4 regions of the Nostoc sp. DedSLP03 genome follow, and region 1 is predicted to be linked to each of the others. Evidence: riboswitches for the same ligand, from Rfam matches in the RefSeq annotation. Region 1 holds a riboswitch; each other region holds the start of a gene.
The links. A riboswitch is a leader RNA that binds a small molecule or an ion and turns the genes downstream of it on or off. The one in region 1 is predicted to bind cobalamin.

Region 1 (2,202 bases):
AGTTACCAAATCTCCACTAAATAAATAATTTTTATTTGTGTACTTAGAACTAATTACTTATTCGTCTTCGCCAGATAACGATCGCCACTTGACCCGATCGCCATAAAAAAATCTCGATCGTTTTCAATCTACCATAAAAACATTGCCACACATTGTTAAACATTATTGAGCCTTGTAAAAAGGTTGTGAGGGTATGATGGATTGGCGACAAATCCTTATAGAGTTGATGAGCCAGAGCGATCGCGTACAAACTTCGATATATTTCCCTAAAGATATCCACGAGGCTTTGGTGAGATGGGCGGAGGAAGAAGACCGTCCCATCAGTAATCTTGTGGTGCGAATTGTGAGCAAGGCGGTTGAGGAGCGGGAAAAGCAGCAAAATCCGCTGCAATAAAATATACCTGTCCCAGATCAGACAATTTGCGAATTCCTGATATACGATATATCCTCATATCCTCAGCCACTACATGAGCAAAGTTTTCTTTGCAGCGTATGTTATTGGTTCTTTGCAAGATGTACCAACTTACAAGCAAGGAGTCAGACAAGCTTGAGGTCAAGACGACAAAGCACTGGGACAAGAAATTGAATTAGGCAAGTTTTTCACTAACGCTTTAATTGCTGTAGGAGTAACGGGAACCCTTTGGAGAACGTTCTTCAGTAATTTGGGATAAGCAATTGTGTAAGTGCGTTCAATTAAATAAATTCATTCTTCAGTCTTGGTTATAACAACCAAGACTTCTTTAATGTCATGAAATCTTAAAATAAAAGTGGCTGTTAACTAAAACTATATCTTGTGTTATTTTCCTGATTATGCTATACAATGGGTCGATTAGTCGGTTCTAGTGGGGAACAGCCATTAGAGGAAACGGGGAAAGTCCGGTGTAAATCCGGCGCTGTCCCGCAGCTGTAATGAGATTGTGTTCAAGCATCCTCTCAAAGTCAGAAGACCCGCCGATGTTAACACACCTAAAAAATCTGCGAGGTACAGATGTCCCCAAATTTTCTCCACTCAGAGTTAAGACTAATATCGTCCATCGTTTTTTGTATCTGCGTTAGTAAAAGTCCATAGGTAGTGGATTTTATTAAATAACAACGATTGCGATATCAAAAGTAAAAATATACAGCTATCAACTATGCCTTGCTAAAACTCAGTATGGCTAACATTTTTATGAGATTTTATTAAGTTGATGCAACTGTAATTAACTCAATTAAAGATTCGAGTGTTTTTGCCAGATTTTTTGATAGTTGTATGCAAAATTACCAGACATTCTTTAATTTTTTGAGCGAACGAAATTAGAGAGTGTCGATAATAAAGCGGTTTAGTTGCATTTAGATACTCAGCTAAACGAATACTCAGCAGCAAAGTATTTCTGGTGGGTTAGTACTGGTGTGAGTAAAAGTAAATACAAAATTATTTGATGTCATAAAATTGAAATAGGAGAGTATTCTGTGAAAATACACTGGCTGCTATCCAGTGCAATATTAAGTATTGCCATACTCACGTCTCCCGCACTTGCTGCAAAACTAGAATCTTGGCGATTTGATGGTGTCTCCAAGCAGCTAGAATTTACGACTGATGATCCTGTACAACCCCAGGCACAGTTAATTTTTAACCCCACTCGTTTGGTAATTGATTTACCTGGAACTACTTTAGGAAAACCTAGTTTTACTCAGTCTGTAGGTGGTGCAATTCGTGCTATCCGCTTCGGACAATTTGACGAACAAAAGACTCGCATAGTTGTAGAACTGAATCCAGGTTACACTCTCGATCCGCAACTTGTAAAATTTACATCGAGAACTGGCAATCAATGGGTGGTACAGTTACCATCGCCAGAACGGGTAGAGACAACATCACCTGCAAGTGGAATCTACAGTGTGGTGACTGATGGAAAAGTTGCACAAACTACATCCGAGACAAATATTATTGAAAATTTACTAGTCACAGGAGATGGATTTTTTATCCGCACTCATGGCAGTAATCATTCACAAATTGAGGTAAATCGCAGCGAAAATCGTAGCGTTATAGATATTAATATTAAAGGTGCAACTTTATCGCCTAGTCTGCAACAACAGCAGTCAATCAACCGATACGGTGTCAACAGTATTCAATTTACTCAACTACAAAGTGCAATACCCACTGTCCGCATGACCTTACGGTTAGATAAAAATAGTCCTGATTGGCAGGCAACGGTTAGTGGTAGC
Region 2 (2,202 bases), on a different contig from region 1:
GGTTAGCCTGAGAGTTCCACTACCGTATTTTGCTGCTAAATCTGCTAAACCCCGCATCTGTCTACTTTCCAATCGACCAAGGGGCAAGACAACACCAATGTAAAATAAGCCTTGCTGACGTTGGGGATAAATGCCAATATGCTGATATTTCGCATCTGACCTCTCCCCCAACCCCTCTCCTACAAGGAGAGGGGAGAATTTCTCCCCCTTCCCTACGAGGGAAGGGGGTTGGGGGGTTAGGTCACTGGATAAAAGAGAAAAAGGTAAATGCTGCTCAACTTCTTGGAGATAATTTTCACAACCCAAAGTATTCAATAACTCTCTCAAACGTAGCCGCCGCTTACTCGTAGTATGACTATAAGCTAGATAGACATCCGCCAAAGCTGCTAAGACGGGCAAACATTTTTCTGGTGGTAGCAAAATTCCCGTATCGCTGGGGGGTTGACTTTTCTCGCCGACACTGAGATACAGGCGAAAGTAAACATTATCGTTAAGTAAGACAGCTACAAAGGCGATATCATTCAAGCGATCGCCCACCCGAATTATCCCACCACCATCAAAGCAAACGCTAAATTTGGCCGACAGTCCCGAAAGCGCCGGATGTGCTGCAATATAATCATCCCAACCTTGAACAAAAGGACGAGTATCGATTAATTCTTGGGGATCGATACCAGCAGTTGGACTGGTCATAATATTGCGGATTTGGTCTACAACAGTATTCTCAGAACCCAATCCCATATTTTGTAGGTACTTCAGAACCTCAGCATTTATCCCCGTACGGATTTCACGGACTTGTAGGTTAGCTCGATTAGTCACATCTAGATAGCCGCCACCGTGCTGTTCTGCTATATCTGCGATCGCACGGCACTGCTGACTACTAATAATTCCACCTGGTATTCTAACGCGAGATAATATCCCATCTGCGGCGGGAGTAGCATAAAACAAGCCAGGACAAGTGGCAAATCCAGAAACCAATTTTAGAACTCCTTCCCCGTGCAACGCAGGGATTAGACGGTGAGTGTGTCTTGAGGACATCCTGATAGTTGGCATTCTGACTTGGGTCATCCCATTACAGCTGCGGCACAGTCCCGGAATTTCACCGGAGTTTCCCAACTCTCAGCTTTAGTAATTTAGACTTTGTTGAGGTTATAGATATCAACCAGACATCATCCAGATAATTATCTTACATTACTATGGCGATAAATTTAACTGAGCTTATCCATTACCGATCGAAAGATATAGTTCTTGAAACTAATCTATAAATTGAATTTAGTCATGGCTCAGGCAGGAATGCTTGAGCCTTTTTGCTGCCAAACTTGCTTTAGAAAAAGTTAGGCGATCGCCGCTTCACGAGTAGCAACTTTGCTAAACTGATTTACTGGACGAGGTAAACCAAGATTTTCGCGCAGGGTTCGTGCTTCATACTCTGTACGGAACAGACCGCGACGTTGCAATTCAGGAATTACCAAGTCTACAAATTCGTCCAATCCTCCAGGCAACCAGGGCGGCATGATATTAAAGCCATCTGCCCCGCCATTGAGAAACCAATCTTCTAGCTGATCGGCAATTTGTTCTGGTGTGCCTAGAATCTGACGATGCCCACGCGCTCCAGCTATCCATAAATACAGTTGTCGAATCGTTAAATTCTCTCTCATGGCTAGGTCAGTCAGAAGTTGCTGACGGCTTTTACCCCCGTTAGTCTCTGGTAACTCCGGCAACGGCCCGTCCAATGGATAGCCGGATAGGTCAAATCCACCGATCATTGAGTCAAGCAAATTTAAGCCGACCACCGGATCGATCAACTCCTGAATTCGATCGAATTTGTCCTTGGCTTCTTGCTCAGTTTTGCCGATAACTGGGAATACACCTGGCATAATCTTAAGATGGTCAGGTGAGCGCCCGTATTGAGCCAGTCTCCCCTTCACATCTGTATAAAATGCCTGAGCTTCTGCCAGAGTCTGTTGGGCAGTGAAAATTACCTCCGCCGTTTGTGCAGCCAGCTCCTTACCATCCTCGGAAGATCCAGCTTGAATAATCACCGGATAACCTTGGATGGGACGCGCCACATTTAGCGGGCCGCGCACTGAAAAATGTTCGCCTTTGTGGTTGGGAACGTGCAGTTTATTTGGATCGAAGTAAATACCCGACTCCTTATCATGTAAGAAGGCGTCGTCCTCCCAACTATCCCAGAGTTTTGTGACT
Region 3 (2,202 bases), on a different contig from region 1:
GCTGCTATAAAAGCAGAAGCATGGATTCTCTTAGCTCATGGTAGTCGTCGCCCAGGTTCCAAAGAAACTGTGGAAGCAATGGCGGCGAGTTTGGGAGCCGTGACTGCTTATTGGGCTGGGCCTCCTAGTTTAGAATCACGGGTGAAAGAATTGGTGGATGCTGGTTATCGGGAAATTGCAATTCTGCCATACTTTTTATTCCCTGGTGGAATAACCGATGCGATCGCCACCTCAATAGAGGAACTAAAATTACAATTTTCTGCGGTGAATTTCCAATTGGCCAAGCCATTGGGAGCAAGTGCAGAATTAGCCGAGCTAATTTGGGATTTAACACAGAGATGAACCGCACAGAAAAACAGGATAACAAGTATTTGGGAAAGGTTTATTTAGTAGGTGCAGGCCCAGGAGATCCAGGATTAATTACCCTGAAGGCGAAAGGTTTATTGGAATGTGCAGATGTAGTCATCTATGATGCCTTAGTGAGTCCGGCAATTTTAGCAATGATTAATCCCCAAGCCGAGCAAATTAATGCTGGTAAACGCAGGGGAAAACATTCGCTGTTCCAGTCAGAAACAACTCAATTGCTGATTGATAAAGCGCAGGATAATGCAATTGTAGTGCGGCTAAAGGGTGGCGATCCGTTTATCTTTGGTCGCGGTGGCGAAGAAATGGAAGAATTAGTCAAAGCTGGAATATCAACGGAAGTTGTGCCAGGTATCACTTCGGGAATTGCAGCAGCAGCATACTCAGGTATTCCTTTGACGCATCGGCTTTATAGTTCGTCAGTCACATTTGTAACTGGTCATGAAGCGGCGGGTAAGTATAGACCGCAAGTAAATTGGAGTGCGATCGCTCGCGGTTCCGAAACCATTGTAATTTATATGGGAATTCACAATCTGCCTTATATTGTGGAAGAATTAATTGCAGCTGGGTTGAATTTAGAAACGCCGATTGCTTTGGTGCGCTGGGGTACGCGCCCAGAACAAGAAGAATTAATTGGGACATTGGAAACAATAGTCACACAGGTAGAGGAAACTGGATTTGGTGCGCCTGCGATCGCAGTTATTGGACAAGTAGTAAAGATGCACAGTATTTTATCTGGTTGTCGTCCAGTTTGAGCGTTAGCGCAAAGTTTGCTGTTTCGTATTCTCCGATAACTTTAGTGTACGATCGATAAGGTTATTCGGTTCTGGTGGGAGTCAGCTACCAGAGGTAACGGGGAAAGTTCGGTGCAAATCCGGCGCTGTCCCGCAACTGTGAACCAATTTGAGATTAAAGAAAATCTCAAGTTGAGTGAGTCAGGATGCCCGCCGAAGTAGATTTATCAGTTTCACATATCTGCGAGGTACAGATGACTACTACTGTAAATATTTCCCCAACTAATCCCTTGGAAGTTGCTGAACATACTTTATTTGTTTGCAAAACCTGTGCCAGTGTTTGGCAAAATGGAAAACGCTTAGGTGAAAGTGGTGGTGAAAAACTTTTACACCAACTTCAGCAGCTAGCACAAGATTGGGAGTTACGAGATCGATTCCCAATTCAGGAAGTTGAATGTATGAGTGCTTGTAATCGTTCTTGTGTAGTTGCCTTTAGTGCCAAAGGCAAATTAACATATTTATTTGGTGATTTAGCTGTTGATGGTAGTGCGTCTGCGGTATTGGAATGTGCTAGTCAATATTATGCTAAAGCAGATGGTTTGCTGCCTTGGTCAGAACGTCCAGAAGCAATGAAAAAAGGCATTTTGGCAAAAATTCCACCTTTATCTAAATGATGCGCGTTTTGATTCTGGGTGGGACGGGTGATGCAGCAGAACTAGCTGCCAAAGCTACGACTATCCAAGAGTTAGAAGTAATCACCTCTCTAGCTGGCCGCACCCGCGAACCGTCAGTACCGTTAGGCGATTTACGGGTTGGAGGCTTCGGGGGTGTGGCTGGATTGGCTAGCTATCTGCGAGTCATGGAAATCGACTTATTAATTGATGCAACCCATCCTTTTGCTAGTCAAATTTCTTTTAATGCAGCAGATGCAGCAACGGAAGTTGGAGTACCCCGTTTGATGTTAATCCGTCCGCCTTGGAAAAAAGAAAGTGGCGATCGCTGGATTGAAGTTGACAGCGTTAAAGCCGCAGCAACCGCGCTAGAAAATCAGTCACAGCAGGTATTTTTGACAGTTGGTAGGCAAGAACTCGCTGTTTTTGCTCAT
Region 4 (2,202 bases), on a different contig from region 1:
CAGCCAGTTACTCAACCCTTTTTTAGATTGACTCATTTCCTTGGGGCTCCCATTTGATTAATTTCAGCAATTCTAATTCTTGAGGATTATAAGATTGCAGCCAGTTCCACACCAACACAGTTAGCAATCCTTCACTAATTGCTAAGGGAACTTGAGTAATGGCGAAAATTCCGGCGAACTTGGTAAATGAAGCGAGAAACCCACCAACAGGTGCAGGAAAAGCTAGGGCGAGTTGGATAGAAGTGATAATATAGGTGAGTAAATCTGCGATCGCAGCTGCTAAAAATATGGCGATTTTTTGCTTACCACCCAACTTGATTGTCAGATTATATATCCAGTAAGCCGCAAATGGTCCAGCGATCGCCATCGAAAAAGCATTTGCCCCCAGCGTCGTCAAGCCACCATGCGCCAGTAACAAAGCTTGAAACAACAATACTAAGCTACCCAAAACCGTCATAGTCAGGGGGCCAAATAGCACCGCACCTAATCCCGTCCCTGTTGGGTGAGAACAGCTACCTGTTACAGAAGGGATTTTCAATGCTGACAGCACGAAAGTAAAAGCACTAGCCAAGCCCAGGAGTAGCTTCAGTTCCGGGTTAGCTTGGGTAATGCGAGTCAGACTACGCAATCCTAGTAGAAAAAATGGTAATGCCACAATCCACCAAAAAATTGCCCACTGCACAGGTAAAAAACCTTCCATAATGTGCATGGCGTAGGCGGGTTTGGGTAAACCAATGACTAGATAAAAACTGATAACTACCATCAGGGTTAGACTGACTAACGCCTGTTTTTTTCTGTTCATAATCTGTACCTCGCAGATTTATGTAAACGAGTTGATTCTAACCGGCGGGCATCCTGACTCACCTAATTTTGGTTTACAGTTGCGGGACAGCGCCGGATTTACACCGGACTTTCCCCCTTGCGTCCGATAGCGTAGCGTGGCGTTTAGCCATTGGCTGCTCCCCATCAGAACCGATTGGAGTAACTATATCACCATTACTAATTTTGAACAGCGATTTTTTACCAGGTATTCACAAAGTGTAGATCGCAGTGCAGAAGTGACGTTAACAACTTCAGATGAGCGGACATTGATTGCCTGTGTGAACCCTTACACGGGAGAAGTCTTAGGGGAGCGTGACGAAAATAATAATTTCTAGGCGATTGCTCGTAAGATTCACAGCAGAGTAAGAGGAAAGAAAAAGCGAATTTTTAAATTTCATACTTGAGTTCAGCAACGCCCAGCAACGCCGGAAATTTCAACAAATTGGTGGACTCGGAATTTGTGGGATAGACCTGCGGTTGATATTCCGTGGTGGCAGAGTCCGCCGATGCCGGAAAAAAGCGAAAGAACTGATTTCATAAGGCGATCGCACTCCTGACCAAATCATCAGGTACTTCAAAAAGCCCCAGTTGTCCAATGTAAGGAATCGGTGTAATCTCGCGTGGATTCTCCAGCTTCCAATGGTATTGCCCAGGCATCCCCCAGCCAGACGCAACTTGTGAAAACTTGCAATCAACTATTGTGACAATACCGATGACTTGACCGCGACGTAGAGAGATTAATTCTGGGATTACTAGCCCCATCCCTTGGCAAAATTCTTCCGCTAGCTGATACTCTTTCTTGGTACAGGTTTTTGCAGCGTGAATCAGAATGTCGCCGCGATAATTGATAGGCCAGCCACGGTTTTCTATGTTTTTGAGAGCATAAATGATTGCCCATGCCCAAGGCTGACGAACTGAAAGTGCTTTCATATATCGACCTCTAAAACTTTAAAAAAGTTCATCGCATCAAATTATTTTGCCAAGTTCAAAAATTTCGAGGTCGATAAATCGCATAACATTGTCGCAGTGCCGAGCTTACCGTAAAGCCTGTTTTTCTCAACAATCAACTCAATAGTGCGATCGCTAGGGTCTTTTGTGTAAACAGCATCGCGGTAAAGCATGATTAACTGGTCACAAACCTCAAAGATTTCACCAGAGTTACGTAACAGATGACGATTGGGGCGTTTATCAGCCGTAGTTTGATTCCCCCGATTAATTTGACAGCCCAAGAAAACAGGGATTTTGTGAGACTTAGCAATATCCCGAATCTGGCGGGTAATCTTGCCAACTTCAAAAGCCATATTCCCGCCTGACTCCAGAGGAATCTGTTGCAAGTAATCAATAAACACAGCACCAATAGAACCACTGAATTCGGCAATG

Region 2: linked by a shared signal. The riboswitch ahead of cobG (precorrin-3B synthase) and the one ahead of RM368_RS21795 (N-acetylmuramoyl-L-alanine amidase) in region 1 are both predicted to bind cobalamin.
Region 3: linked by a shared signal. The riboswitch ahead of RM368_RS29335 (DUF1636 family protein) and the one ahead of RM368_RS21795 (N-acetylmuramoyl-L-alanine amidase) in region 1 are both predicted to bind cobalamin.
Region 4: linked by a shared signal. The riboswitch ahead of RM368_RS37655 (energy-coupling factor ABC transporter permease) and the one ahead of RM368_RS21795 (N-acetylmuramoyl-L-alanine amidase) in region 1 are both predicted to bind cobalamin.

The regions. Positions count from the first base shown of each region.
Region 1 is NZ_JAVRCK010000046.1:58,599-60,800, forward strand. It holds gene RM368_RS21790 (ribbon-helix-helix domain-containing protein) at 194-394, shown strand; cobalamin riboswitch at 818-971, shown strand; gene RM368_RS21795 (N-acetylmuramoyl-L-alanine amidase) at 1,450-2,202, shown strand, end outside.
Region 2 is NZ_JAVRCK010000010.1:70,597-72,798, forward strand. It holds gene cobG (precorrin-3B synthase) at 1-1,050, opposite strand, end outside; cobalamin riboswitch at 1,024-1,155, opposite strand; partial or broken gene RM368_RS07210 (LLM class flavin-dependent oxidoreductase) at 1,332-2,202, opposite strand, start outside.
Region 3 is NZ_JAVRCK010000081.1:26,486-28,687, forward strand. It holds gene RM368_RS29325 (sirohydrochlorin chelatase) at 1-342, shown strand, start outside; gene cobA (uroporphyrinogen-III C-methyltransferase) at 339-1,118, shown strand; cobalamin riboswitch at 1,168-1,330, shown strand; gene RM368_RS29335 (DUF1636 family protein) at 1,352-1,771, shown strand; gene RM368_RS29340 (cobalt-precorrin-6A reductase) at 1,771-2,202, shown strand, end outside.
Region 4 is NZ_JAVRCK010000177.1:76-2,277, forward strand. It holds gene RM368_RS37655 (energy-coupling factor ABC transporter permease) at 23-802, opposite strand; cobalamin riboswitch at 828-992, opposite strand; gene RM368_RS37660 (ASCH domain-containing protein) at 1,357-1,752, opposite strand; gene RM368_RS37665 (replicative DNA helicase) at 1,794-2,202, opposite strand, start outside.